Regions from separate parts of the Lysinibacillus sp. JNUCC 51 genome, predicted to be linked through region 3. Evidence: riboswitches for the same ligand, from Rfam matches in the RefSeq annotation. Region 3 holds a riboswitch; each other region holds the start of a gene.

The links. Region 3 has a riboswitch for S-adenosylmethionine ahead of metA (homoserine O-acetyltransferase MetA). Riboswitches for the same ligand answer to the same signal wherever they lie in the genome.
Region 1: linked by a shared signal. The riboswitch ahead of JNUCC51_RS16405 (methionine ABC transporter ATP-binding protein) and the one ahead of metA (homoserine O-acetyltransferase MetA) in region 3 are both predicted to bind S-adenosylmethionine.
Region 2: linked by a shared signal. The riboswitch ahead of JNUCC51_RS22380 (Na+/H+ antiporter NhaC family protein) and the one ahead of metA (homoserine O-acetyltransferase MetA) in region 3 are both predicted to bind S-adenosylmethionine.

What each region holds. Positions count from the first base shown of each region.
Region 1 covers NZ_CP065545.1:3,410,645-3,420,919, forward strand. Annotated here, with positions in the region: gene JNUCC51_RS16380 (acyl-CoA dehydrogenase FadE) at 1-1,261, shown strand, start outside; gene JNUCC51_RS16385 (arsenate reductase family protein) at 2,039-2,395, shown strand; gene gcvH (glycine cleavage system protein GcvH) at 2,657-3,037, shown strand; gene JNUCC51_RS16395 (toprim domain-containing protein) at 3,223-3,564, shown strand; gene JNUCC51_RS16400 (thioredoxin family protein) at 3,581-3,883, shown strand; SAM riboswitch class I at 3,948-4,052, shown strand; gene JNUCC51_RS16405 (methionine ABC transporter ATP-binding protein) at 4,138-5,166, shown strand; gene JNUCC51_RS16410 (methionine ABC transporter permease) at 5,156-5,824, shown strand; gene JNUCC51_RS16415 (MetQ/NlpA family ABC transporter substrate-binding protein) at 5,912-6,760, shown strand; gene JNUCC51_RS16420 (response regulator) at 7,266-8,150, shown strand; gene JNUCC51_RS16425 (HEAT repeat domain-containing protein) at 8,147-9,193, shown strand; gene JNUCC51_RS16430 (glycosyltransferase family 2 protein) at 9,190-10,275, shown strand, end outside.
Region 2 covers NZ_CP065545.1:4,636,586-4,646,860, reverse strand. Annotated here, with positions in the region: gene JNUCC51_RS22415 (hypothetical protein) at 1-283, shown strand, start outside; gene JNUCC51_RS22410 (ABC transporter ATP-binding protein) at 354-2,087, opposite strand; gene JNUCC51_RS22405 (ABC transporter ATP-binding protein) at 2,084-3,826, opposite strand; gene JNUCC51_RS22400 (VOC family protein) at 4,388-4,813, shown strand; gene crcB (fluoride efflux transporter CrcB) at 5,787-6,149, shown strand; gene crcB (fluoride efflux transporter CrcB) at 6,146-6,475, shown strand; gene JNUCC51_RS22385 (hypothetical protein) at 6,506-6,853, shown strand; SAM riboswitch class I at 7,103-7,209, shown strand; gene JNUCC51_RS22380 (Na+/H+ antiporter NhaC family protein) at 7,287-8,579, shown strand; gene JNUCC51_RS22375 (antibiotic biosynthesis monooxygenase family protein) at 9,246-9,557, opposite strand; gene JNUCC51_RS22370 (ArsR/SmtB family transcription factor) at 9,649-10,275, shown strand, end outside.
Region 3 covers NZ_CP065545.1:4,890,145-4,900,419, forward strand. Annotated here, with positions in the region: partial or broken gene JNUCC51_RS23690 (transposase) at 1-518, shown strand, start outside; gene JNUCC51_RS23695 (YhdT family protein) at 829-1,092, shown strand; gene panF (sodium/pantothenate symporter) at 1,092-2,537, shown strand; gene JNUCC51_RS23705 (hypothetical protein) at 2,565-2,873, opposite strand; gene JNUCC51_RS23710 (hypothetical protein) at 3,117-3,329, opposite strand; gene JNUCC51_RS23715 (TSUP family transporter) at 3,601-4,374, opposite strand; gene JNUCC51_RS23720 (TrmB family transcriptional regulator) at 4,500-5,282, shown strand; gene JNUCC51_RS23725 (nucleotide excision repair endonuclease) at 5,356-5,727, opposite strand; SAM riboswitch class I at 5,922-6,032, shown strand; gene metA (homoserine O-acetyltransferase MetA) at 6,189-7,124, shown strand; gene JNUCC51_RS23735 (GerAB/ArcD/ProY family transporter) at 7,221-8,954, opposite strand; gene JNUCC51_RS23740 (GerAB/ArcD/ProY family transporter) at 9,178-10,275, opposite strand, start outside.

The sequences.
Region 1 (10,275 bases), 1.5 Mb from region 3:
TATTTTAAATGGTGAAAAGCAATGGATTACAAATGCAGGCTTTGCAGATGTATTTGTTGTCTATGCAAAAATCGATGGCGATAAATTCACGGCATTTATCGTTGAACGTGCTTTCAATGGCGTTTCTGTTGGCGCAGAAGAGAAAAAAATGGGTATCAAATCTTCATCAACACGTACATTAATCCTTGAAGATGCAGAAGTACCTGTAGAAAACCTATTAGGTGAAATAGGTCGCGGACACGTTATTGCCTTTAATATTTTAAATATCGGTCGCTATAAATTAGGTGTTGGAACAATTGGTGGCTCAAAGCGTGCATTAGAGCTAGCCATTCAATACACAAACCAACGTCAGCAGTTTAAAACGAAGCTGTCAGATTTCAATCTAACAAAAGAAAAATTATCGACAATGGCTTCACAATTATATGCGTCTGAGTCATTAAACTATCGTACAGTAGGTTTATTTGAAGACCGTTTAAGTCAGCTAAGCCCAGATGAGCAAAAGCAAGGGAAAGTTATAGCTAGTGCAATTGCTGAGTATGCAATTGAATGTTCTATTGCTAAAGTATTTGGTTCTGAGACTTTAGATTACATTGCAGATGAAGCGGTTCAATTACACGGTGGTTACGGCTTTATGGCTGAATATGAAGTAGAGCGTATTTATCGCGATTCACGTATTAACCGTATTTTTGAAGGTACTAATGAAATTAACCGCATGATTGTACCAGGTACATTTATGAAAAAGGCGTTAAAAGGTGAATTGCCATTGCTACAAGTTGCTCAAAACTTACAACAGGAGCTACTTATGCTAATGCCTGAGGATGTAGGCACAGAGCCTCTAGCACAAGAAAAATATCTTGTGAAAAATGCGAAGAAAATTGCTGTTTTAGCAGCAGGTTTAGCGGCACAACGCTACGGCGCGAAGCTTGATCAAGAGCAAGAAGTATTGGTGAATATTGCTAATATCGCAAACCAACTATTCGCAATGGAATCAGCTGTATTACGTACAGAAAAAGCAATCGCTCGTGACGGTGCTGAAAAAGCTCATCAAAAATTACTATACACTCAAATCTTCTGCCAAGAAGCGTTTGCAGAAATCGAAAAAGAAGCAAAAGATACGATTCTTGCTTCAGCAGACGGCGACGCTGCACGCATGACATTGTCTGCGCTACGTAAGTTAACTCGCAACAACCCATACAACTTAATCGCGAAGAAACGCGAAGCTTCTGTTAAATTAATTGAAGCAGAAAAATTTGTAGTTTAATATTGCAGACTAACCTAGCTATCCGAATAGAAGAGATAGCTAGGTTTTTTTGTTGGAAATAAAAGTATAGATCTTGCAAAATGAGGGGGTGATTTCCGTTCCAGGCTGGGGCTTTTGTCGCTGACGCTTCGCTTTCGCGCAGAGCAAAGTTTTCTAGGGGGGTACGAAGAGCCGCTTGGGGCAACAGGTGTTTTTTGCGCGAAAGCGAAGTGCTAACGTAGCGACAGGGGGCCATTCTGTGCGAATGCGTAGTGCAACGAAGCGACAGCAACAGCAGGATGTTGGTTTCGAAGGCGTTATCACAGGACGTGATGGTTTTAGCCAACACTTTTAAGTTTTATCTACCAACTTTTAAAATTTATCTACCAACTTTTACGTTTTATCGACCAACTTTTGAAATTTATCGACCAACTTTCACGATTTATCACCCAACTTATGAATTTTATCGACATTCACCTGCAAAAGAGCAAAAAAAGATTCATACACAAACTGTGTGTGAATCCTTTGTCGCGCAGTCTTCTCCATTCAACTAATACGCAAAGTAAGCAACCTCTGACATTTGTTTTATAGTAAAAGGGTTTCGTCTACACGAAGCGAAGCGGAGGAAGCGGCTAAACGCTAGCCCACAGGAAAGCGCCCAGCGTGGAACGAAATCAACCCCACATTTTAATATGATGAGTTTCATTTTGGCTCGTAACAGTTATGATGGTATACTACAGAAAATGAGGGATACACTGAAAATGTAGTTCCTAAAAATGATAGTAGAGGAGCCTATAAATGACGATTCAACTAATTCAATATCCGAAATGTACTACTTGTAAAAAAGCTCAGAAATGGCTAAATGATAATGGGGTATCATACGAAGAGGTACACATTGTCGAACAACCACCTACAAAGGACGAATTATCAAACTTATGGCAAGCTAGTGGACAACCTTTAAAGAAATTTTTTAATACTTCTGGTATGAAATATCGTGAGCTTGGCTTGAAAGATAAGCTCGCTGAAATGACTGAAGAGGAGCAGCTTGAACTGCTTGCATCAGATGGTATGTTGATTAAACGTCCGATTGTAACCGATGGAAAAAAAGTTACTTTAGGGTTTAAAGAATCAGATTTTGAGCAAGCTTGGAAATAACCACTTTTAACTTGTTTAAGCAGTCTCCCACCTCTATAGTTGGTGAGATGAATACGGTTATAAGTCACTTTTCAAACAACCGCTGAAAGAAGTTAAAGCCTCCGGCGGATGTCACGGAATCGGAAAGAGTTCTTTGTGCAAAAACAAAGCCGAATCCAAACACAATTATGCCGAGATATAATTGATTCTTGCTTGTTTTTATGCAAGAAGTATGGCACACTGAAAGTGAATATATTACATATTTATGGAGGGGTTTTTTGCATGAGCACACCTAAAGACTTACGTTACTCTGAAGAGCACGAATGGGTAAAAGTAGAAGATGGTAAAGTACGTATCGGTATTTCTCATTTCGCACAAGCTGAACTTGGAGATATCGTTTTCGTTGAACTTCCACAAGTTGGAGACGAAATCAAAACTGATGATCCATTCGGTAGCGTAGAATCTGTAAAAACAGTTTCTGAATTATATGCACCAATCTCAGGTACAGTAGTTGAAGTAAATGCAGATTTAGAAGATAGCCCAGAATTCGTTAATGAATCACCATATGAAAAAGCATGGATGATCGTTGTAGAGCCTGCTGATGCATCAGAAGTTGAAAAACTTATGACAGCTGAGCAATACGAAGAAATGATTGCTGAATAAGACAAGCCAATAATAGAAAAACGTCGGAAACTACCGACGTTTTTTATTATCTTCATTCATTCTTCCACTATAGTTGGTGAAGTAAATGCAAGTATATTCCCTTATCAGTAGGTGTCTAACTGTATCAACGACAAAGTTTATTGATATAATGAATATAAGGGATATGTCTAAATGGGGGTGGCGTGATGTTCGAGGGAAAATGCTTAATTGTTGAAGGCCGATCGGATAAACTTCAAATTGAACCTATTTTAAATGAAGACGTAAAAATACTTTGTACAAATGGAACAATTGGTGTGCATCAATTAGAAGAGCTACTCGATCCGTATGAGGGTTGCGAGCTTTATACATTTTTTGATGCAGATACATCGGGAAATAAGCTACGGGCATTAATGGACAGACATTATCCAGAGGCTGAGCATTTACGTACGATGCCAACATATAAGGAAGTTGAGACAACTCCGAGGAAAGTATTAGCGGCGATATTGCTTCGTGCGCATTTCTCAATCCATAATGAATATATTTTGTAAGGTTGCGTGAAAAAAGATGGAAGAATGGTCAAAAGAGCAGTGGAACGCGGTTATCCAGTCAGGTGAAAAGGCTGCTTTTTATTTATATACACCAATGTGTGGAACGTGTGCAGTTGCATCGAAAATGATGATGGTTGTTGAACAATTGCTGCCACAGCTTCAGGTCGGAAAAGCGAATATTAATTTTATAGAGCAAATAGCTTATGATAATAAAATCGAAAGTGTACCATGTTTACTCGTATGTGAAGGCGGAGAAGTAACAGAAAAGGTTTATGCCTTTCAATCCGTACCATATTTATACGAATTATTAAAAAACTAATTGACTGAATATTAATCGCGTGGTAAAGTAACAAATATATTAAAAAAACAATAAATATATCGAACTCTTATAAAGAGCGGCGGAGGGAAGTGCCCTATGAAGCCCGGCAACCATCACAATCGTGAAAAGGTGCCAAATCACCCAAAGATTTATCTTTGAAAGATGAGAGAACGGTCTAACGTATAAGCTACGTGACCCCTTCTACTTATCTATTAAGTGAAGGGGTTTTTTATATGAGAAAAGGAGAATTCGCTATGATCAATCTTCAAAATATTACGAAGAAATACAAAACCGCGAATGGCGAATTAATAGCAGTCAAAGACGTCAACCTTTCCATTAATAAAGGAGAAATTTTTGGCATTATTGGCTATAGTGGCGCTGGTAAAAGTACAATGATTCGCTTGTTAAACGGTTTAGAAAAACCTACTTCTGGTACGGTGACTGTTAACAATCAGGAATTTTCATCCATAAAGGGGCAGAAGCTCAGAGATGCTAGACAAAAGGTCAGTATGATTTTCCAACATTTCAATTTACTTTGGTCTAGAACTGTTGCGGAAAACATCGCTTTCCCACTAGAAATCGCAGGTGTTCCAAAGGCAAAACGTGAAGCACGTGTGAAAGAATTGATTACACTAGTTGGTTTGGAAGGGCGCGATAAAGCATATCCATCACAACTATCAGGGGGACAAAAGCAACGGGTAGGTATCGCTCGTGCACTTGCTAATAATCCAGAGGTATTGTTATGTGATGAGGCCACATCCGCACTCGATCCAGAGACAACGGATGCTATCCTTGATCTACTTGTCGATATTAACGAACGATTAGGTCTAACGATTGTGTTAATCACACATGAAATGCATGTTATTCGTAAAATTTGTCATCGTGTAGCGGTTATGGAAGCTGGAGAAATTGTAGAACGTGGTGAAGTATTACAAGTATTCCAAGCTCCACAAGCAGCCATTACGAAAAAATTCGTTTCTCAAATTACAGATACGAAGGAAACTCAGGAAACTGTGGCACAAATTAAAGCAAATTATCCTGAGGGACAACTTGTTAAGCTAATCTTTGTAGGAGAAAAAACAGAGCAGCCTGTCATTTCACATCTTGTGAAACAGTTTGATGTAGAAGTAAGTATTGTACATGGAAATATTTCGCAAACGAAAAATGGAGCGTACGGTACACTTATTGTGCAAATTGATGGCTCAGAGGCCAATGTTGCTGCTGCACTTAGCTACTTAAATACAGTCGAAGTACAAACGGAGGTGATTGCAAATGCTAACTAGTCTTTTTCCGAATGTCGACTGGGAAAAAATGTGGGACGCTACGTATGAAACATTGTACATGACAACAATTTCTACGGTCATCACATTTATACTTGGATTAGTGATTGGAATCTTATTATTTTTATCAAGTCCCAACCAACTATGGGCCAATAAAATTGTGAACTTTTTAACAGGATCAATCGTTAACATTTTCCGTTCGATTCCATTTATCGTTTTGATTATCTTATTAATTCCATTTACGAAATTTTTACTCGGCACGATTCGTGGCGCAGACGCGGCTTTACCAGCATTAATTATTGGAGCTGCACCATTCTATGCGCGAATGGTATTAATTGCTTTACGTGAAATTGATAAAGGTGTTATTGAAGCAGCTCGTTCAATGGGTGCCAAAACGTCAACAATTATTTGGAAAGTATTAATTCCGGAATCTTTACCAGCGCTTATTTCTGGTCTTACTGTAACGGCTGTAGCACTTGTTGGCTATACTGCAATGGCAGGTATTATCGGTGCAGGGGGTCTAGGAAACTTAGCATTCTTAGATGGTTTCCAACGTAATCGCACAGATGTAACATTAATGGCGACTATATTAATCTTAATAGTAGTATTTATTATTCAATGGATTGGCGACTTAATTACAGCCAAAACAGATAAACGCTAAAAATTGTAGTGAAGGAGCTTGCTCACAAAAAAGAGGTTATCTCGGTTTTATACCGCTAACATATAAGAAAAAAGGGAGAGTAATAAAATGAAGAAGTTATTAACAGGATTATTGTTATCTGTATTAGTACTAGCTCTAGCTGCTTGTGGTGCTGGTAAAAAAGAAGAGAAAAGCTCATCATCTGATGCTGGTGAAAGCAAAGAAAATGTAACATTAACAGTAGGTGCTTCTAATACACCACATGCTGTTATTTTGGAAAAAGCAAAACCAATTTTAGCTAAAGAAGGTATCGATCTTAAAATTGAAACATATCAAGACTATGTATTACCAAACCAACATTTAGATTCTGGTGAACTTGATGCGAACTACTTCCAACACCTACCTTTCTTAGAGCTTAGCATGAAAGAAAATGGTTATGACTTTGTAAATGCTGGTGCTATTCATATTGAACCAATCGGTATTTACTCTAAAAAATATAAATCTCTTGAGGATCTTCCAAAGGGTGCAACAATTTTACTTTCTAGCTCAGTTGCAGACCACGGTCGTATGCTTTCATTGTTAGAAGCTAAGGGCTTAATTAAATTAAAAGATGGTGTTGATAAAACAGCAGCAGAAATAAAAGATATTGCAGAAAACCCTAAAAACTTAAAATTCGATGCAAATACAGCGCCTGAAATGCTTGTACAAATGTACGAAAATAATGAAGGTGATGCAGTTCTAATCAACTCGAACTTTGCAATCGATAACGGCTTAAATCCATTGAAAGATGCAATTTCTCTTGAAGATAAAGAATCTCCTTATGTAAATATTGTCGCTGTACGTGCTGGTGATGAAACAAAACCAGAAATTAAAAAATTAGTAGAAGTATTAAAATCTAAAGAGATCCAGGACTTCATTGTTGAAGAGTGGAAAGGCTCAGTTGTACCAGTTAAATAATTAATATTTATCAAAAAGGGTATGTAAGTATGACAGCTTACATATCCTTTTTGTTTGTCGACTAAAGAATAATTGCGTATCGATTAACAAAGGTTGATGTTCAATCCGAGTTGGAGCTTGGGTGGCTCTTGGCTTCAATCTCCTCGTCAATCTCCGGGACAAATCAACAGTTTCTCATCAGGATGAGGCGACAAGCTGAATCAAAATAGTGTTTTTTGAAGTCTGAAAGGGTATGTAAGAAATACAGCTTACATACCCTTTCTTCTATTATAAAAGGGTTGTCTTTTGTCAGAAAAATATAACATTTTATCGAAAAAGGTATTATTCTGTAGTTTTTAGCAAAAATGTAATAATATTTTAAACGTAATTGATTTACCAAAAATTTTGTATAGCAATTGTTTAGTCATCTTTATTACTATTGTTGTTGTGTTTATAAATCAAAAGAATGCTATAAAAATAATGAAGGAGAATAACATGCTTCTTCCATCAACTGGGGTGAACATCAATGAATAATTTAATTATCGCAGAAGACATTATGCAGGAGCATGAGGTAAAAGGGTATTTTGAAATATTGCGTGAGAGTGTTATTCGCTCACGTTTAACAATGACTGCAGTCTTTTTTAAAGTAGCAAATTCCTCACAAGGAACTGATATAGAACGAAATCAAGTGAATCATCAAATCTCGGCTTTTCTAAAATCAAAAATACGAAAAACAGATTTACTTTTTCAACTAGCAGATGGCATGCATTGGGGAATATTTTTTCTGCAAAGTAGTGAGGTAGAGGTAAAGGCGTTTTTAAAACGGATTTTCGCAATTCTAACGCAAGAAAGGGAATATCAACGAATAGAGTTAAAAGCTTCCGTTACTGAAATAAGAAATAATAGTGTTAACTTTGAAACATTGTTAGATAAAAATAAGCTCAAACTAGCAGATGACGAACAGCCGACTTGGTCAGTAGAGCAGGTTACAGATTATCGTGTACAACCTACGGAGCAAGTAAAGGTTAGCATTATTGAACAAAATGAAATCTTTAGAAAAGTGCTAGAAACGACGCTCAAAAATTTAGACATTCCTCATTATACTTTAGACGTGTCAACCTATGAAGATGGCTATAGTTTTTTACAGTCCGATAGCTATAAAACAGGCCATGTGCATTTAGTCGTGATGAACGATATTTTACCACGTAAAAATGGCTTAGAAATTTTGCACATTTTACGAGAAATGCCGAATGAGAAAAAGTTTATTATTTATATGATGTCAGAACGAAACTCAGAGATTGCGACACTTAATGCCTATGAAGGTGGCGTCGATGAATATATCGTAAAACCGTTTAATTTACGTGTATTAGAAGCAAAAATTAAGCAGACTTTTGCGAGGTTTTGGCTATGATCAAGCTGTCGATTTCTTTGCTTTTAACGGTCAGCGGCGTTTTATTAGTAGTTTTATTTTTATTTACGATTTATATACTTGTCCAGCGCAAGCGAGAGATTCGTTTTGCTGAAGTGCGTGATGCTTTTTTACAAAACTCCGCACAGCATTGGTACAACTATTTGATTAATGATGAAATTTTCTCTGTAGTGCTTGTTCCTAGAGGAAGAGCTCAAGTTACGGCTATAGAAATAATTTTTTCATCTTATTTGAAAAATATAACGAATGAAAAAGTTGAACATAAAATAAAAGAGTTTTCTAATCTCTATTTAAAAAAGTTTTATGAAAAGGATTTATCCAGTAAACGATGGAGTATAAGGATGAATGCTTTATATCGTATTGCTGATTTCCAGATAGAAGCATTATTAGATACTTGTCTACAATTCGAGAAAACCAAAATTTCGGAAGAAGAATATTTTCAGTTGTTAAAAATTTACTCTATTTTCCAACCAGAAATGTTTATTGAAAAAATTAAAGAATCGAGTGTCAGTTATTCTGAAAGTGAATATAGAAGATTATTTGCATTGTTAGAGGATGACGTATTTATACGATTATTTGAAGACTTTAATAGCTGGACAAAAAAAATCCAGTTTGCTGCAATTGATACTGCAGCTGTCAAAAGAAATATGCAATATATTGATCAGTTAAAAAAGCTATTAACACATGAGATGCCAGAGATAAAAATAAGAGCATTAAAGGGTCTTTATGAAATTGGTGTAATTGATGAAATCGATTCTTATGTTCCGTTTGTAACATCAGATATGTGGGAAATAAGATTAATGATTGCAAAAATCTTTCAACATGTACCACTTAACTATACCTATGCTTATTTAGAACAGCTTCTTCAAGATGAAAATTGGTGGGTACGCTCACAGGCTGCTAAAACAATTGTAGAAAAAAGAGAAGGAATTGCAAAATTACAGCAATTTTTGGAGTCCTCAAATGACCCTTATGCAATTGAAATGGCACGGGAAACAATAGTCAGAAAGCGAGGGAGCAAATGAAAGTATTTTTAGATTTTTGTATGTGGTTTTTTGGTGGCTTTATTCTGTTTTATATGTTAATTGTTATTGTTTCATATTGCGCAATGTTTGTCATTGCCATGCTAGCTATGCGAAAACGCTATAAATTAGATCCCTCGGAGTATGATGATGCGCATATAGATGCCTTTTACTCCAAGCCAGTATCCTTATTAGTCCCTGCTTACAATGAAGAGATTGGTGTTGTAGACACAGTCTATTCATTGTTGAATTTACGATATCCACAAACGGAAATTATCATTATTAACGACGGGTCAACTGACTCTACACTACAAACCGTAATCGAGCATTTCCGAATGAAGCCCGTTGATAAAATTGTTCGTACAAATATCCCTACAAAACAAGTTAAACAAATTTATGAATCTGAAATCTATAAAAATTGTATTTTAGTAGATAAAGAAAATGGTGGTAAGGCAGATGCATTGAATGTTGGTATTAATGTATCTCAATATCCATACTTCTGCTCTATTGATGGTGATTCAATCTTAGATGAAAAGTCATTGCTTCGTGTGATGAAGCCGATTATTTTATCAGATGGAGAAGTGATTGCGGCAGGAGGAAATATCCGAATAGCCAATGGAGCGAAAATGCAGCTTGGTTCTGTTACTGAAACACACTTACCAAATAATCACTTAGTCATCATGCAAATAATAGAATATGCTCGAGCCTTTTTAATGGGGCGAATAGCTTTAAGTAAATACAATCTTGTGCTTATTATTTCGGGAGCATTTAGTGTGTTTTCGAAGGAATGGGCTGTAGAAGCGGGCGGTTATTCAACGGATATTATTGGAGAAGACATGGAGCTTGTCGTGAATATTCACCGTTTGATAAGAAAGAAAAAAGAAAAGAAACGAATAGAATTTGTTCCAGACCCTGTGTGCTGGACTGAAGCACCTCAGTCATTAGGAGTTTTACGAAACCAACGTAGACGCTGGCATCAAGGATTATTTGAAAGCCTATGGAAGCATAAGACGATGACGTTGAATCCTAAATATGGCTTAATAGGCTTGCTTTCATTTCCATATTTTTGGCTAGTAGAATGCCTA
Region 2 (10,275 bases), 250 kb from region 3:
ATGGACGGCGACACACGCACACATCGGTGTAGTAGGTTGGCTGACAACTGGTTTAATCGGTTTAATTTATTCAATATATAAAGATGCAGCCGAGACAGGACTGGCCAAAGCACAATTTTGGTTCTACAATCTCGGATTACCGTTCCTCTTGGTCGGTATGATGATGGTTCATATAGATGTACCACACTGGTTATTTGAGCTCTTTGTATCTGGTGGCGGTATAGCGGTAGCAATTTCAGTGCTGTTCTTTTTCGTCAATGTCTTTAAAAATGTAAGATCTTAAATAGAAAGCCCCACTTTTTTCGAAAAGTGGGGCTTCATTTATACTATTCTCCCTGTAACCATTCAAATTATTATTGCAATGAATTCGCCTGCATTTGATACATTTTTTCGTAAATGCCACCTTGTGCTAATAGCTCATCATGTGTACCACGCTCAACAATCTTACCTCGATCTAAGACAAGAATACGATCTGCATTTTTAATAGTAGAAAGTCGGTGAGCGATAATGAAAGTTGTACGTCCTTTTTTCAGGACATCCATCGCATGCTGAATAATTTCCTCTGTTTCCGTATCTATATTAGAAGTAGCCTCATCTAAAATTAAAATAGCTGGGTCAAAGGCAAGGGCACGCGCAAAGGAAATTAACTGACGCTGTCCAGATGACAATGTGCTCCCCTTCTCAATAACAGGCTCATCATAGCCATTTGGCAAGTTCGCCAAAACACGTTCCCCACCAACTGCCTTTAATGAGGTTTCTATTTTCTCTCGTGAAATTTTAGGATTGTTCAGGCTAACGTTTGAAGCAATAGTACCTGTAAATAAGTATGGGTCCTGTAGAACAATACCCATATGTTCACGCATTGTTTGACGAGGGACAGAAGTGATATCAATTCCATCAATCGTAATTTTTCCTTTAGATGGGTCATAGAAACGGAACAATAAGTTCATAATAGAACTTTTCCCAGATCCTGTATGACCTACTAAGGCAATGGTTTCACCTTGGTGTGCTTCAAATGAAAGGTTTTTCAATACGTAATCATCATTTTTATAAGCAAAGGAAACATCTTCGAACACCACATTTCCTTTATATCTAGGTAAACTTTTTTCAGATACTGGCTCCCCATTAATATCTAACACCTCAAAGACACGCTTTCCTGCAACAAGTGAGCGCTCTAGCTGAGAAAATTGATTGACGATATTCGTTATAGGATTAAATAATCTCGTTAAATAATCGACAAAGGCATATAATGTCCCTGCAGAAATAACTTCCGTTGCCGTAAATGATTGTGTACCAAAGTAAAAAATAAAGATCGTAAACATAAGAAGTCTTAATGTATTAACAAGGTTGAAAGATGTTGCAGAATCAAGGAAGAGCAGCTTACGTTCATATGCATAATGCTCATTATTCATGTCATCAAATTCCTTCGTCATTTGCTGCTCACGACGGAATGCTTGAATAATCGTCATCCCTTGAATCGATTCATTAATCATTGCGTTAATATCGGCAATTTTCGTTCTAATAACATCATTATATTTCGAGGCAACTTTACGATATAAAATCATCCATAAATAAACGACTGGTACCATAGCCAATGCTAGGAATGCCATTTTCCAATTTAAAATGAAAAGTGCGATATAAACACCCACAATAGAAATTAAACTCGTAACGAAGTTTGAAAGTACTTGAACATATAAATTTCGAACAGCCTCGGTATCATTCGTTACACGGGCTACAATTTTCCCTGCTGGTAAATTATCGAAATATTGAATTGGCAATGTTTGAATATGCTCAAATACATCCTTACGTAATTTTTGTACAACACGGTTGGCACCCATTTGTAAGTAGATGTACATAAAATAGCGTAAAACAGCTGTAGCTATTGCTAAAAGTAAATATACAACTAATAGCCAAGTAATTGGTTTTAATTCAATGCGGCCAATTGTCATGTAATTATCAATGATATGCTTCGCAATAAAAGGCCCAACAAGCTCCGTAAAGACGGCGATTGTTAAGAAAAATAGTCCAAGTAGTATCGGTTTTTTAAAATACATTGCATAGCGCGTTAAACGTTGACTCGTACTCATGAGGCACCTCCTTCTAGCTGCTGACGGTCAAATTGCTCTTTATACCATCCTTGTTGTGCAAGAAGCTGCTCATGTGTTCCCTGCTCTACAATTTGGCCTTCATCTAGCACGATAATTAAATCGGCGTGCTGAATTCCTGATAAACGATGCGTTGTAATAATCGTCGTTTTATCTTGTCGTTCTCGCTGTATATTTTCAATAATTCTTGCCTCTGTTTTGGCGTCTACAGCAGAAAGCGAGTCATCAAGCATTAAAATTTCAGGGTCTTTAATAAGCGCACGCGCAATTGAAACACGTTGCTTTTGACCACCTGAAAGAGATACACCCTTTTCACCAACAAGTGTTTCAAGGCCCATTGGTAAATTTTTTAAATCCTTTTCAAAGTATGCTGCACGAATCGCCTGTTGCAATTCAGCCTGTGTAGCATCTTCTTTCCCAAATAAAATATTTTCACGAATAGTCCGTGAGAATAGAACATGATCCTGTGGAACATAGCCAATCCAGTCAAGTAACTGCTCCTTCGTTTGTGCAGTAATATCGACTCCATCAATCGATAGCTGCCCCTCACCAATTGGATACTCGCGTAATAATTGTCGTAGGAAGGTCGTTTTACCCGCTCCTGTTTTACCAACAATCCCAAGTGTTTGCCCCTTTTTCAACGACAACGAAATTTCCTGGAGGTTTTTTACCTGACTCATCGGATATTGAAATGTTAAATCATCAAAGCCAATCGCATTCGGTGTCGCAATCGTTCGCGGATTCGAAATATTCCGAACATCTGCCTCGTAGTTTAGCGTTTCTTGTACACGATCAAGAGAAGCATTACCTTGCTGCATCACATTTATAAGTTCCCCAATTGCAAAAATTGGCCAAACTGCTAGCCCCAAGTAAACATTGAACGTTACAAGCTGCCCAACTGTCATAGCATCAGCCGCCACTAGATGAGCACCATAGCCAAGCGCTACAACATAACTAATTCCAGTACCGACCTTCGTAATCGGCCCGAATAATGCGTTAATTTTTGCGGTATGCATATTTTTTTCATATACAATCTCGCTCATCTCCGCAAAATTTGTTTCGTCCTTTTTTTCTTGTACATATGCCCGTACAACTCGCACACCTGCAACCGACTCTAGAACACTATCATTAAGCTCACCAAAAGCATCCTGCGCCTTCATATAGCGTTCATGCACAATTTTCCCTAAATATTGAATAAGGATGGCCATGATCGGCACTGGCAGCATTGCAAAAAAAGTAAGCTTCCACGAAATCATAAAACCCATGGCAAAAATAATAAAGCCCATATAGATTGTGGAATCAATCAATGTCATAATCCCGAATCCAGCAGTCAGCGACACTGCGTTTAAATCATTCGTCGCACGTGCCATTAAATCTCCGGTACGGTTTTTCTCATAAAACGTCGGTGTCATGCGCAAAAAATGCTCCATAAGGTTTCGACGTAAAATTTTCTCTAGGTTAATGGCCCCTTCAAATAATCTGAATTGCCACACAAAATTAAGGACATAGCCCCCAATCATGATACACACAAAAATCAAAACATACTTCGTTAAAAGAGCTGGTGTCATTTCTCCAGCAGTCAATATATCAATAATTGACCCTAGTAAATACGGTGGAACAACTTCTAAGCCACTTGCTATCATTAATAGCACAACAGCTACAGTATATTGCTTCCAGTATTTTTTAAAAAACCAACTTAATTTACTTAAAACATCAAACATACATTATAACCTTCTTTCTCTAGTGCTGTTAAAGCTGTGCTACCCACTATCCATAAATATCTTGATGAAAATCATTTTTTGTACTTTGTTTCGCATACACATGCACTCCTTTTTTGTTGTCACTACAACCCTTTTTTGCAACAAAAAAGACACATACCCCAAAAAAGAGCATGTGTCTCTTCATAAAAGGCCAGGAGTTACCCATGCCATTTATTTACAACGAAAAATAAAAATGTTAGAAGACATGGACAATGTATGCAGTTGTACTTTGATATGATACTGATAAAATTAACATCGTCATGCCCTCCTTTACTTAAGATTGTTATAGTGTTATTGAAGATTATCACACTTTAGAAATATTTGTCAACCAGCTCACTGTTATTTTTTACATTTTTCAGGAAATAATTAACGCTTTAAAGTATCGAATTGCTAAAAGTGAAAATATGGGGACGATAAGTAAGAACTAAAATTTAGAATTAAAAACTACAACTATTTGTATTGACTTTAACGTCACGTAAACCTTTATGGTTAGTTTGTATTAACCTAAAGGAGGAAATAAACATGCATGAATTTTATCAAATGCCCTTATTTGTAAAGCTAAAAGTAAGAAATATTGAAAAGTCAAAGGAATGGTATGCTAACGTACTAAATTTCAATTCAGTATTTGATTTTCCAGATGCTAACGGAACAACTTCAATGACACATTTGAGAGGAACAAAGTACCAAGATTTGATGTTATTACAGGCTAAAGAAGTCAGCACCTCTGACTCAGTCATTATTAATTTATTCTCTAGTGATATTAACAGTATTTATCAAGCAGCACTAGATAATAAAACGAATATTATTCAACAACCGACAGTTCAACCTTGGAATGCAAAAGAATTAACTTTAGAAGATCCAGATGGTTATGTTTTTACAATAACGGAAAGTGTCGATACCAATAAAGACTTTGATACTGTCATTGACAATGTTAAAGATCAATTATAGCTTCCACTATTTCAGCGGATGTTTGGACACCTGCTGATAAGTTCTGGAAGACCCTATCGAACAAAGCCAGTTCGATAGGGTCCAAATCGATTTATCGGAACAATCTTGAGATTTATCGGAACAAATCTCTGATTTGTCGCCTAACTTCAATTTATTGCTCAACTTTTTTAATTTATCAACTAACTTTTTTAATTTATCAACCAACTTTCTAAATTTATCAACCAACTTTCTAAATTTATCAACCAGCTTCTAAATTTATCACCTAACTTAAATTTATCGTCCACTTCACAAAAAAACAAAGAACCGCTAACCGTCGCTAGCCAAAAAAAGGGAGTTATCCAAGCAGCAACCTGTTATCTAACTAGACTTTCCTCTCGCGAATAGCAAATATAGAGATTTTTGCTCACTATAACAACTATCGGTGTACTAGTAATATGCCAATGCCACAATCTCCGTCCTTAGCAAGTTGAATATAAGTTGAAACGTCGTTTACTGTTTTGAATTTTACTGTGTGCTTTCTAAGGCCCCAGCCCTATAACAATAATAATTATTATTTAGTAATTTATGAATTAGTAGTGGCAGTTTTTCCGTTAACGGGCTTTCCGCATAACGGATTAACCGTTATCAGATTTTCAGTCAACGGTGTAATAGTGTTTGATTACTAAAGAGCTTCTCCTCCTTGTTAGATATATACATATTAAGAGATGATATAGGGACATTAACTACGAAGTAATTTGACAGGAAATATAAGAAATATATTTTTCTAAATCGATAGTTTACTAAAATAGTATTTTAGAAGAAAACATTTGAATCAAGGCTGGTAAAACGGAGTAAAATATAATAAAAAAATCATGTCATTTTAAATTTGATCTCTCTTTGATATATTTGAATCCATATAACTATAGAAATATATCTAAAGTGGGTATCTCATGATACACTTTTTAATATAGAAATTTAATAAGGAGTCTTTACTTTGAAATCATTTTTAGCTGTTGGAATTGGCGGATTTTTGGGAGCCATTTGTCGATATAGCCTTGGTCTAGCACTTTCAAATAACGGTGGTTTTCCATTTGCAACACTTTGCATAAACTTAATTGGTTGCTTTTGTTTAGCATGGCTATTTACAACGTTTACAAAGCGTACTCCTATTATTTTAGGAATTGGTACTGGCTTTTTTGGTGCCTTTACAACCTTTTCGACATTCTCATTAGAAACGCTATTACTTTTACAGGATAGTAAATGGCTACAAGCCGTTCTTTATATTTTAGTGAGTGTATTTGGCGGTTTAGCTTGTGCTTGGCTAGGATTTAAGCTTGCAAAGGGGCGCATCGTATGATAATTATTGGTATCGGTGGATTTTTGGGTGCACTAACAAGATTTTATCTTGGAAAATTGATTGTCCATACATACCCATGGGCAACATTTTTTATTAATATAACAGGTTCTTTTGCCCTTGGCTTTCTATTTGCATTACATCCAAGTGATTGGATTTGGCATTTTATAGGGCTTGGATTTTTAGGAGCCTATACGACCTTTTCAACATTTGGTTTTGAATGTTTGCAACTATTAGAGCAAAAAAAATGGAGACAAGCGATTATTTATATATGCACTACAGTTTTATTCGGTTTACTTTTCGCAGCACTTGGCTTTTTCCTTGTGTAGCAGCATTTATGAGAAACTAGAGGTGATTTTTTGACACAGCCTTCCATCGAACAATTAAAAGCGCTCGAAGCTGAAATTGAACAAACACTAAATACTTTAATCAACCTAGAACTAGAAGAAAACTTTCCAGAAATGAATACACGTTTTGCACAATTGCTTGCAAAGGTTCAAGCAGCTCAGTTAATTGATTATAAACTTGATGTCCTCGTTGACCCACAAGCATTCGCAACAGAAACATGTATTCTACTACAAAGTTTGATAGAGGCAAAGTCTAGACCACATAAAAGACAACGACTTCTAACGCATCGTATGATTTTAAAAATATGGCTGCGTAAAAATCAACGCTTTATGAACGAATTTTTACCACAAATGTTTTAGGCGCTCTCCATTTTAAAGGGCGCCTCCTTTTAAGTTGCAACACTTCTTTTAAATCCCCCTTCAATTGTTATATTAAGTTTTCACAACCGTACTAAAAATTACATTTCCTCTGACCCTTGTTACATGTTCAATTTTCCTCAATAAATTTTTCTGAATATAGCTTTAAAACAAAATTCGAATAAAAATATGTTGCAAATATCGGTTTTTTATTATAATATTTATTATTGTGAAAAAAAATAATATATTTGCTTCTTATCAAGAGAGATGGAGGGACTGGCCCAATGAAATCTCGGCAGCGGAACTTATGAATAAGTTACTGTGCCAAATCCAGCAGGCAAAGGCTTGATAGATAAGAGGAGTGTTTTATAAATATAAGGCCTCTTCTTGTTATCACAAGAAGAGGCCTTTTTTCGTAAAAAAGAATAGACATTTTTTGGAGGTAGACATGAAGAAAGAAAATCCATGGGCGCTCATCCCATTTGTTGTTTTTTTGATTTTATTTATTGGTTCAGGTGTTATTACAGGTGATTTTTACGCCTTCCCTGTCATTGTAGCCATTTCCATTTCAGGCGCTGTGGCTCTTGCGATGAATCGAAAAGAATCGTTTGCGCAAAAGGTTGATATTTTTTGCAAAGGCGCAGGAAATTTAAATGTCATGCTGATGGTTATTATTTTTCTTTTGGCTGGGGCCTTTTCAGAAGTAGCGAAAGGTATGGGGGCAGTGGATTCCACTGTTAACTTTGCTTTATCGGTCGTTCCGCCAAACCTGCTTGTCGTAGGCTTGTTCATTATTGCCTGCTTTATCTCCCTATCAATGGGTACATCGGTAGGAACGATTGTTGCACTAGCGCCAATTGGAGTTGGGATTAGCGGGCATATCGACCTTCCTATGGCTTTAGTAATGGCAGCGATTGTTGGTGGTTCGATGTTCGGTGATAATTTATCTTTTATTTCAGATACAACAATTACTGCCGTTCGCTCACAGGGCGCACAAATGAAGGATAAATTTAAGGTTAATTTTTGGATTGTGTTGCCGGCCGCTATTGTAACGAGCATTATTTTAGGGGTTATCACAATGGGTGAAACGGGACAAGTTGAGCATTTAAGTTATAGTTGGATAAAAATTGTTCCCTATGTTTTGGTTATTATTTTAGCGTTAGCTGGAATGAATGTTTTCCTTGTTCTAGCAACTGGGATTGTTCTCGCTGGGGCTGTTGGTTTAGCGGATGGCAGCTATCAATTAATGAGCCTTTTCCAAAAGATTGGCGAAGGAATGGCAGGCATGTATGAAATGGCATTCCTAGCAATATTAATAGCTGGAATGGTTGAGGTTATTAAGTTTAATGGAGGAATTGACTTTCTACTTCACCTTGCGACACGAAGAATTAAATCGAAAAAGGGTGCTGAATTTGGCATTGCTGGCCTAGTGGGCTTAACTAATTTATCTACTGCCAACAATACGATTGCAATTTTAATTGCTGGTCCGCTTGCAAAAAATATTGCTGATCAGTATGAGATTGAGCCGAGAAAGTCCGCAAGTATATTAGATATTTTCTCTTGTACGATCCAAGGCATTCTTCCATACGGAGCCCAATTCCTGGCAGCCGCAAGTGTAGCCGGCATATCGCCAGTGAGCATGCTACAATACTCTTTCTATCCAATCCTTATTGGAATTTGCGGAATCATCGCTATCCTTATCGGATACCCAGCAAAAAAGACAGCCTGATTTCATCACTTAAATAATATTGATATTACATTAAAATAATCCAATCGTTTTGAGAAAAGATTAATCAAAACGATTGGATTTTTTATTTGGGGTAATTCTGTAAGAACGTTATGAACACCTGCGTTACGTTAATTATCTGATTTGAACCGTCCTATACGGAACCGTACTTACAGTGGTATGAGAGGTCAGGGGTTAATCCCTCTCTCTTTCTCCATGAGCTGAATACGGTTCCGTATTGTTTGTTTGATAATTATATTCGGAATTTCCAAGGGGTTGATGTAAAATAATTGGTAATAAAATTTAATACTTTTAGAAAAGGTAGGTCTTGATGAATGAGCACAGTATATAAATCTTTAATAATCGCAGTAATTGTTGGACTCTTAATTTATATAGTTGAAGATTTTCATTTGAACTTTATCTGGATGTTTTTATTGTTATATGCCCTTTTTACTATAACTAATTCAGTAATAGATAAACTATTTAAAACGAGATGACATTCTTGTATAAGCCTTTATTGATCGTAGGTAACTTTTCTCCATATTAGTTCAGTGATGATTTCATGATACTATAATGTTCATAAGATTTTGATATTATTAGTTTTTAATCGCATAAAACGCTTATGTAATTAACGTTTTTCCATGGTAAAAAATCATCATATTGATACTTTCAATTCTTTATAAAAGAATAATCTTTTATAACTTCACAAATTTCCACATTATATTGCATGTACCATTTTTCTTTTCCGAATTGCTGTGCAACTAGATGTTTTGAATTTTCTCTCCACGCATGAATAGCCTCTAGTGATTCCCAATAGGATACAGTAATGCCCTTCCCTTCAGCATTTCTGGAGCTTTCTACACGGATAAAACCGGGCTGTTTTTGTGCTAGTTCATCCATTACTTCTGCCATTTTGGCATAGCCTTCTCCATCCTCGTCTGTTCTTTGTGATGTGAAAATTACGGCATAATATGTTTTCATAGCTATTTACTCCCACCTTTTTATGTATTATTGTAAACGATAAATACTTATACGAAAATCGAAATATGAAATGCAGAAAGGGTTGTGACGAATGGGTATTAATCCAAATATGGCTGAAATCGCTTCGCTTCTTGGAGAAACTTCTAGGGCTACGATGCTTGCTAGTATGATGGATGGTCGTTTTCATACTGCCAGTGAATTAGCTTATATGGCAGCTATTAAGCCTCAGACTGCTAGCTTTCATCTTGCAAAGTTAGTAGATGGTAAACTTGTTAAAGTAGAGAAACAAGGCCGTCATCGATATTTTCAATTAGCAGACGAAGAAATTGCTCATTTACTAGAATCTTTTTTAGCGATTTCTCCTCCACCCGAGGTACGCTCTTTAAAACAATCTAGCCAAATGAAATTATTACAGGGTGCAAGAACTTGCTATGACCATTTAGCTGGTAAACTAGGTGTTCAATTAACAGAATCATTGCTTAACGCAGGTTATTTAAAACTAGAAGAAAAACAGTTTCTTATAACCTCTGAAGGCGCACAATTTCTTACAGATTTCGGTCTTGATTTAGATGATTTAAAAAGAAAGCGACGATCTTTTTCCCCTGCATGTTTGGATTGGAGTGAACGACGTTATCATCTAGCTGGTGCTCTTGGTCAAGGGATACTTGCACATTTATTAAGTTTGGGTTGGGTGACTCGTGTCCCGTCTATTCGTGCC
Region 3 (10,275 bases):
ATTTACTTTATACAAAAGAACAAAGCATTCAACTGATATCTAAGTTAAATCCAATGATTACTCAAAATAGGCGAGCAAACGGAAAAGGATTTGACTTTAATAAAGATGCAAGTTTATTTGTATGTCCAGCAGGACATTTAGCAAATAGAAAAAGTAAAAAACCAGATTCACATCCAGGAGCAAGTGTAAGAATGGTTTATTTTTTTGACGTTGAAAAATGTAAGGTCTGTCCACTCAGAGAAGGATGTTTTAAAGAAGATGCAATAGCTAAAACCTATTCTGTTGCCATTAAATCAGAGGAACATTTAGACCACAAGCTTTTCAAGAAACAGAAGAATTTAAACGCTTAGCTCGAGAACGTTATAAAATCGAAGCAAAAAAATAGTGAGTTAAAAAATAAACACGGGTACGATCAAGCATTTGCTGCGGGTTCATTTGGCATGCGAATTCAGGGAGCAACGACGATATTCGCTGTCAATCTAAAAAGAATCTTGAAGCTTCTGAATGGCAAAGGGTAATAAATAGGTAAAAAAATAGGGCGTTTCCTGTTCAAAATTGAACAAAAAGTGGCCTATCTTTCTCTAAAACGAATTTATTTATAAAAAAACGCAAGTTTTTCAGTGCCCTCGTATTTTACTGGACTCATGCCTTTTCATTTTACCTTCATTTTTTGTAGTGGCTATGCTAAATAATCTGAATAATTTAAATAATGTCCCGAGAGAAAAGCAAAGAATTAAATCTTATTTTAATCAAACATTTATTTTTCTCACAAAGGTTCCCATAATACGAACATATCAGTAAAATAGAGTAGGTTAGGGGGACTTTATTTTGAAAGATCAACGCTTTAAAATTGCGCATCGAGAGGCGCTTATCGGTATCGGGCTTGTTATCGTTAACTTTGCCATTTGGTACGGCTTTGCCTATGGACTAGGCTCTGGTGATCCAAAAAACTATAAGTATGTATTCGGTTTCCCTGCATGGTTTTTCTATAGCTGTATTGCAGGGACAGGCTTCATGATTATTTTAATCTGGATCGTCATGAAACTCTTTTTCAAAGAGGTACCATTTGACGATGAGGAGGTGGATCAATAATGCATTGGCAAGTTATTTTTCCACTGCTATTATTTTTAGTCATCATCTTTGGTATTGGTATCTGGTCAAATAAGCATATACGCTCTTCCAATTCATTTTTACAGGAATACTTCCTCGGTGGTCGTGAAATGGGAGGCTTCATCCTTGCTATGACAATGATCGCTACGTATGGAAGCGCAAGTAGCTTTATTGGTGGTCCAGGTGTAGCTTATACGAAAGGGCTTGGCTGGGTATTACTTGCAATGGCTCAGCTTCCTGCAGGTTATTTTGTTTTGATGATTTTAGGGAAGAAATTTGCTATTATCGCAAGACGTTATCAAGCCATCACGTTAATAGACTTTTTACGAGAACGCTATAAGAGTCATGCTATAGTCATCCTATCCGCCATTAGTATTATCATCTTTTTATTTTCTGCAATGATGGCACAATGGGTAGGTGGTGCTCGTTTAATTGAATCATTAACAGGCTTAAACTACACAACTGCACTCTTTATTTTTGCAATCTCCGTATTAGTTTATGTAATTATAGGGGGCTTCCGCGCTGTTGCATTGACGGATACAGTGCAAGGCTCAATTATGATTATCGGGACAATTATTTTATTAATTGGGACAATCATCGCTGGTGGAGGAATCGATAATATTATGGCTTCACTTGTCGCTGAGAATCCAAATCTTGTGTCTCCATTTGGAGCAGAAGGTGAATTAACGCCATTATACGTTTCTACATTTTGGATTTTGATAGGTGTCGGAGTTGTGGGGCTACCACAAATCGCAGTTCGTGCAATGAGCTATAAAGATTCAAAAAGCATGCATTTAGCCATTATCATTGGCACTATTGCCATTGGGACAATCATGTTTGGGATGCATCTAATTGGTGTTTTAGCACGACCAGTGATGCCAGGTATTGAAATTGGTGATAAAGTAATGCCACTGCTGACATTAAAGGTTTTACCGCCATTTTTAGCAGGTGTTGTCTTAGCAGCACCAATGGCAGCAACGATGTCTACAGTGAATGCACTACTGATGCTTGTAAGCTCGACAGTCGTAAAAGATATTTATTTAAATTATATAAAGCCAACAGCTAATGATACAGAAATCAAGCGTGCAAGTTTTATTGTTACAGCAGTGATCGGTTTAGCAGTAATCGTTTTTGCACTAAATCCACCAGATTTATTAGTATGGCTTAATTTATTTGCTTTTGGCGGACTTGAGGCAGTCTTTATTTGGACCGTCGTATTAGGACTATATTGGAAAAAGGCCAACAAATATGGTGCGATTGCGTCAATGATTTCGGGTATGACCTTATATATCATCATTGATCGTTTTTATCCTTCTGTCTTTGGCATGCATACCGTTACAATTCCAATTGTCGCGTCCTTTTTCATTTTCGTTATTGTTAGCTTATTAACAAGTCATAAATTTAAAAATGAAAAATTATTTATCTAATTAAGAGAACGCCGTAGAGATAGAAATCTACGGCGTTTTATATTGTAGACAATAAGAGATGGATAGAACGTTAGAAAAGATGGATAGAACCGATAGACCCTTCGGAACGACGGAAAGAATCACTGAAACGACGGAAGAACCCATTGGAGTGACGGAAAAAACCCCCGAAGCGACGGAAGAACCCTCGAGGTGACGGCTATGATCACTGAAGCGACGGATTGACCCTCCGGAGCGACGGAAAGAATTACTGAAACGACGGAAGAAACCCCCGAAGCGACGGAAAGAATCACTGAAACGACGGAAGAAACCCCCGAAGCGACGGAAAGAATCACTCAAGCGACGGAAGAACCCTCGAAGCGACGGATAGGACATCCAAAGTCGTGGATAGAACCTTCGAAAAGATGGATAGAACGTCTAAAGTCGTGGGTAGAATCACTGAAATGATGGATAAAACTTGAATCGACGGATTGACCCTCCGGAGCGACGGAAAGAATCACTCAAGTGACGGATAGCCCCTCCGAAGCGACGGAAAGAATCACTCAAGCGACGGAAAGTACTCCGAAAAGATGGATAGAACGTTCAAAGTCGTGGATAGAACTCCGAAAAGATGGATAGAACGTCCGAAGTCGTGGATAGAATCTCTGAATTGATGGATAGAACGTTCAAAGCGACGGAATGAACCTCTCGAGCGACGGAAGAAACCCCCGAAGCGACGGAAGAACCCTCGAGGTGACGGTTATGATCACTGAAGCGACGGAAGAAACCCCCGAAGCGACGGAAAGAATCATTCAAGCGACGGAAGAACCCTCGAGGTGACGGCTATGATCACTGAAGCGACGGAAGAAACCCCCGAAGCGACGGAAAGAATCACTCAAGCGACGGAAGAACCCTCGAGGTAACGGCTATGATCACTGAAGCGACGGAAGAACCCCCTGAAGCGACGGAAGGAATCACTCAACCGACGGAAAGAACCCTCGAACCGACGGATACACCTCTCCCATATGAAGGAACGAACACCCAAAGAAAGCAAAAACGCCGTAGAGCTAAGAATCTACGGCGTTTTTTAATGAAGAACTATGTAATCATACGCATTTTTAGTTAACAACGTAATCGTTACGAAAATAAACAATACGCGGACAAAGCCACTACCTTTTTTAATCGCCATACGTGAGCCAACGAGTGCACCGGCAATTTGTGCGATACCCATTAGTAAACCATAGACATAATGAATCTGACCTAAGTAGGCGAACATTAAAAGACCTGCTAAATTACTTGCTAAGTTTAAAAATTTCGCATTTCCTGCTGCCTTTAAGAAATCGAAGCCGACTAATAAAAAGCTAAAAATTAAAAATGAGCCAGTTCCTGGGCCAAGAAATCCATCATAAAAACCAATGCTAAATATCAATAGCATGAATAAAACTAAGTGTGTAAACTTTAAATTTTTGACTGCAGCTACTGAACCCCAATCTTTTTTAAAGATTGTATAGACTGCAACGGCTGCAAGCATTATGAGCATTAGTGGTTTTAGTAATTCAGGATTGATTAAATGCACAGTCCAAGCTCCGAAAAGTGATCCCACAAATGCTAATGGAAAGTACTTGATAACCGAACGAATTTCTAGCTGACCAGAGCGATAAAAGGAAATGGTTGATGTCAATGCTCCCATTGTACCGGCAAGTTTATTGGTCGCTACGGCCGCCGCTGGATTTAAACCAGCAAACATAAGGGCAGGTAATGAAATTAATCCACCACCTCCTACGACTGCGTCTACAAAGGCGGCTAAAAATCCAAAAGATATTAATAATATAACTACATTTAAATCTACTTCAAATAGCATGCTTACACCTCTTTAAATAGTTACTACTGAAATAGTAACTAAATTCTATAGAACTGTAAAGATTAATTTTTTCGTTGGCTTATCTTCATGGCCTTAACTTATAATAGAGGTAATGGAGGGATTCGATGGAATTATTAATCGCCCAATTAAAAGAACTGGGATTCACAGAATATGAAGCAAAGGCCTATACTGCACTCGTCCAAAATAGTCATGTGAGTGCCTATCAAGTAAGTAAAAATTCCGGTATCCCACGTGCAAGAATATACGACATACTTGATGTACTTGTTGAAAAAGGGTTAGTACTGAAAGAAGAAACGGCAGATCAAACGACATACTCTTCCATTCCTGTCGCTGTGTTTTTACAACAAATTCAGCAACGTTGGCAATCGAATTTTACGTCGATTAGTGATCAATTAGAAAAATTAGAGATAAAAGAGCAGGAAGCGGAGCATAAGGTTGTCACGCTAAAAGGGAAAGATGCAATCGTCAATTATTGTCAGTCATTATTAAAACAAGCGCAGAAAAAAGTTATATTATCGATGTGGGAAGATATGTATGAAGAATTGCGAGAAGATATACATGAGGTCGCGAAGCATATTCCTGTTCATGGAATTACCTTGTATGTAGAGGACCATATAGCTTCCATTGATCAACACCGTATCACTCGCTATACAAAGAATGCGTCTACACCTCATTGGTTTATTTTATCGATAGATGGCAAGCAAATGATTTATGGTCACTCTCCGTCAAATCAAGAAACGGCTTTTATTACAAATGATCCTGTTCATATATATTTATTAGAGGATTATATATGGCATGACGTGCTTGTCAATCGACTGTTAAAGAGCGATGATACGGAACTTGAGGAATGGATTACTAAAGAACGTAAAGCATTTTTCTTAGAATGAAAGTATAAAAAAAGAATCTGCAAGCCGTCCTGTACATTACAGAGGGCAAGCAGATTCTTTTTTTCGTTAAATATTAATAAAAAACTTTATCAACATTGTATTTAGCACGGAATTTATTGATCGCGTACGTTTCGTAAATTTCACGTTCCATTGGATCTTCTACTTCGTACACTTCAATTTTGAAAACTTCATCACGATGATTTTTCATTGGTGACACATTGTCCTCAAAATGTTTTTTAATACGTTGACGAATTTTACGTGCTTTACCGACAAATAATAACTCATTCTCTTCATTATAGAATAAGAAAATACCACCGTTTTCACGTGTGATTTTATGGAAATCAATAAAACCGTGGTACGGTGTAATTGGTACATCACCTGGTTTTAAATCTTGTTCGCGTTGGCGAATAACCACATTTGGTTTTGGAAATTCAATATTAATCAAACTATTCACGTTCCTCTCTGTTACTAAAGGTATATGTTAACATAATTACAGCATGTTTACCATAGAATAAACATAGTTCCCTTCAGAATTAGTGTTTAACAAATTACATAATGACATGCATAGTTAATAACAAAATATTCTATGTTTTATTGATATTCTTAATTGTTCATGTTACAATTCTTTTTAATTAAATAATCTTATCATGAGAAGTTGAGGGATTTGGCCCGATGACGCTTCAGCAACCTCTAACTAAAGTTAGAAAGGTGCTAATTCCAGCAAAGGATTTATCCTTTGAGAGATAAGAGTGAACGTGGAAAAATCCTTCTCATTCTATCTCATATGGAATGAGGGGGATTTTTTAATTTATCGTTTGATATTTGAGCTTTGCGCAGGGCCCGTGCATTGATCTTAAGGCACTAATTGATTCTAACAGAGAAAAATTATTGAGAGGGGAATGCAAGATGCCAATTAATATTCCGAAAAACTTACCAGCTGGAGAACATTTACGTGAGGAAAAAATCTTCGTTATGGAAGAGGACAGAGCAAAAACTCAACAAATTCGTCCGTTAAATATATTAATTTTAAATTTAATGCCGGAAAAAGAAAAAACAGAACTGCAATTACTACGTTTATTAGGGAATACACCTTTACAAGTAAATATTACATTTTTAAATACGGCTACGCATGAATCGAAAAATGTCAGTAAATCACATTTACAGTTATTTTACACGACCTTCAATCAAATTCGTCATCGCCGCTATGATGGCATGATTATTACGGGTGCACCAGTAGAGAAAATGGATTTTGAAGAAGTGAACTACTGGCAGGAAATTTCAGAAATTATGGATTGGTCCAAGACAAACGTAACTTCGGTTTTACATATATGTTGGGGTGCACAAGCAGCGTTATACCATCATTACGGTATCGGTAAAATTGGGCTTCCTGCTAAATGCTCAGGTGTATATTCTCATGTCATTACGGATTTAACAGTGGATTTAGTCCGTGGCTTTAGTGATTTATTTACGGCACCACATTCACGTTATACATCTGTATCAATTGATGAAGTACTAAGCCATCCTGATTTACGATTACTTTCTTATTCAGAAGATGCTGGAGTTTTCATTGTGCAATCTAAGGATAATAAAAACATTATGATTACTGGCCATCTTGAATATGATGCGACAACTTTAGCCGATGAGTATAGTCGCGACGTTGCGAAAGGATTAGATATTGAGGTACCTGTAAATTACTTCCCACATGATAATCCAGAAAATGAACCGATTAATTCATGGCGTGCCCATACACATTTATTATTTTCGAATTGGTTGAACTACTATGTTTACCAAGAAACACCATACGAATGGGATTTCGTTGATGAGATTGAATATCATATTTAACACTGTAGCAATTAATAAAATGATGACCTTGATATTTGAGGGTCATCATTTTTAACATTATGCTGTTTAATTTTCTGATGAATTTTTATTTCTATCTTAGCTTGAAGTATTGCCGGTATCCCGATCACTATCACTCTGTGTAGTATTGCTGCTACTATCACTCTGTGAAGGATTTTCGATATTGCTACTACTTGCACTTTGAGTAGCATTCCCGGCATTGTTACTACTTTCATTTTGAGTAGCATTACCAGCATTGTTACTACTTGCACTTTGAGTAGCATTACCAGCATTGTTACTACTTTCATTTTGAGTAGCATTACCAGCATTGTTACTACTTTCATTTTGAGTAGCATTACCAGCATTGTTACTACTTTCATTTTGAGTAGCATTCCCGGCATTGTTGCTACTATTACTTTGAGTAGAATTATCGTTATTGCTAGTACTTAATTTTTGAGAAGCATTTCCACCATTACTGCTACTAGCACTCTGGGCTGAATTACTGTTATTTCTACTACTTTCACCTTGTGTTGCATTTCCAGGATTGCTACTACTATCAGTTTGAGTAGAATTATCGTTATTACTAGTACTTACATTTTGAGAAGCATTTCCGCCATTACTGCTATTAGCACTCTGTGTAGAATTACCGTTATTATTGCTACCTGCAACTTGAGAAGCATTTCCGTTATTACTACCACTTTCATTCTGTGTACTACAATTACTTTGTGTATTATTTCCTTGATTACCGTTAATTTTGCGAATTTTCGCGACAAGTAGTAAAACTAATGGTAATAAGATTGCGAAAAAAAAGGAAAAAATAGGCCAAGTCTCTCTATTGTAAATATCTGAATGAATGATATTAGGATGAACAATTTGTGAAAGTCCAAGGATAATCAATCCAAATGGTAAAATGAGCGGTCGATGATTTTTAATTTTACATATTTGTGCGATGCCGATGACCCCGGCGTAAAAAAACATAAAAGTTTTAATATAAATTGATATTATCCACATGGCTGCCATAATAACTTCAATACGTTGCAAAAAATTCCCGATTGAAATTCTTTGGGCTAATGAATAGCTAGGAAATGTCCTAGAAGCAGTATTTTCCGGACCTAGGACAAGGGTAGCTAGTGTGATGATAGCAATTAAGACAATCCCTCCAAGAATTGTGCCAATGTAAAAACCTTTTTGTGCTGATTCATGGACATTAACAGTAGAAGGAAAAATCATTAATAATATGACAAGTGGGAATGAAAAAATACCCATTAATCGAATAATACTAAGGAATAGTGATTTTGCTGGTGTTTCCATTATTGGCTGTAGATTTTCCATATGGACGGAAGGTGAAATACAAACTACAAATACAATAAAAATTAAAATAAACATTGCGAATAGTATTTCTGCAGAACGGGCAAAAACTTCAATTCCGAGAAATGCTGCATAAATAATGATAATACTGAACAGAAAAGCAAAGGCCATCATAGGTGTTTCTGGCATAATTTCTGTTTTCATGAAAATGCCAATGAAATATAATAATTCACCGGCAGAAATAAAGGATAGAATAATAAAGCCAATCGAAGTTATTTTTCCGAAAAAGCGACCTAATATTTTTTCATTAGCCTCTACAAATGTAAGGGTAGGTGTCTGTTTTCCTACAGTAACGTAAAGCTTTATTAAGAGTAAACTTAAAACGGCACTAATGATCGCTGCAATCCAGGCATCTTGTTTTGCTACACTTGTTACACTAGCAGGGCTAATTAAAATAGCTGTCCCAATTGAACAGAGAAGGGTAATGATCATAAATTGTCTTGAGCTAATTATTTCTTTTTCCATATGAACATTACCCCTTTTTTTAAAAGTTCCTTATTATTTTGTCATGGAGACAATTAAATCTTTATTTCGTAAAAAAATAAAAGTAAGCAAGTCTAGTTGGTTCTGGGCATTCGAAGACCCGCTTTTCTTAACACCTTTAGGCAATCTCCATGATATATGACAGGGAAGGGACTCCTTCTCGTTGAGATGCTCATTTATTAGCATAGGCGTTGGTACTATGCTGTTAACTTTCAGGAGACTCTTTATTTTTTTCACTGTTTGGAGTATTGCCGGTATCACTATCATTCAGTGTAGAATTGCTTGAAGCGTTATCACTTTTGCTCAGTGAAGGATTTTCGCTATTACTACTACTATTACTTTGAGTAGAATTAACGTTATTGCTATTACTTACATTTTGAGTAGAATTAACGTTATTACTATTACTTACATTTTGAGTAGAATTAACGTTATTAATACTACTCGCATTTTGAGTACAATTATCGTTATTACTGCTATTTTCATCCTGTGTAGAATTAACGTTATTATTGCTAGCTGCAACTTGAGAAGCATTTCCGTTATTACTACCAATTTCATTCTGTATACTACAATTACTATTTGTATTATTCCCTTGATTACCGTTAATTTTGCGAATGTTCGCGACAAGTAGTAAGACTAATGGTAATAAAATCGCGAAAATGAATGAAAAAATTGGAAAGATATCTCTGTCGTATACTTTCAAATGAACGATATTAGGATGAACAATTTGCGAAAGTCCAAGGATAATCATTCCTAGTGGAAAAATAAGCGGTCGATGATTGTTAATTTTACATATTTGTGCGATGCCGATGACCGCAGTGTAAAAATACATAAAAGTTTTTATATAAATTGATATTATCCACATTGTTGCCATAATAACTTCAATACGCTGCAAAAAATTCCCGATTGAAATTCTTTGAGCTAATGAATAGCTAGGAAATGTCCTAGAAGCTGTATTTGCCGGACCTAGGACAAGGATACACAGTGTGATGATAGCAATTAAGACAATCCCACCAAGAATATTGCCAATGTAAAAACCTTTTTGTGCTGATTGATGGACATTAACAACAGAAGGGAAAATCATTAATAGTATGACAAGCGGGAATGAGAAAAGACTCATAAATCGAATAATACTAAAAAATAATGATCTTGCTGGAGCTTCCATTATTGGCTGTAAATTTTCTAATTGGACGGAAGGTGAAATACATACTACAAAAATAATAAAAATTAAAATAAACATAGGGAATAGTATTTCTGCAGAACGGGCAAAAACTTCAATTCCTAGAAACGCTGCATAAATAATGAT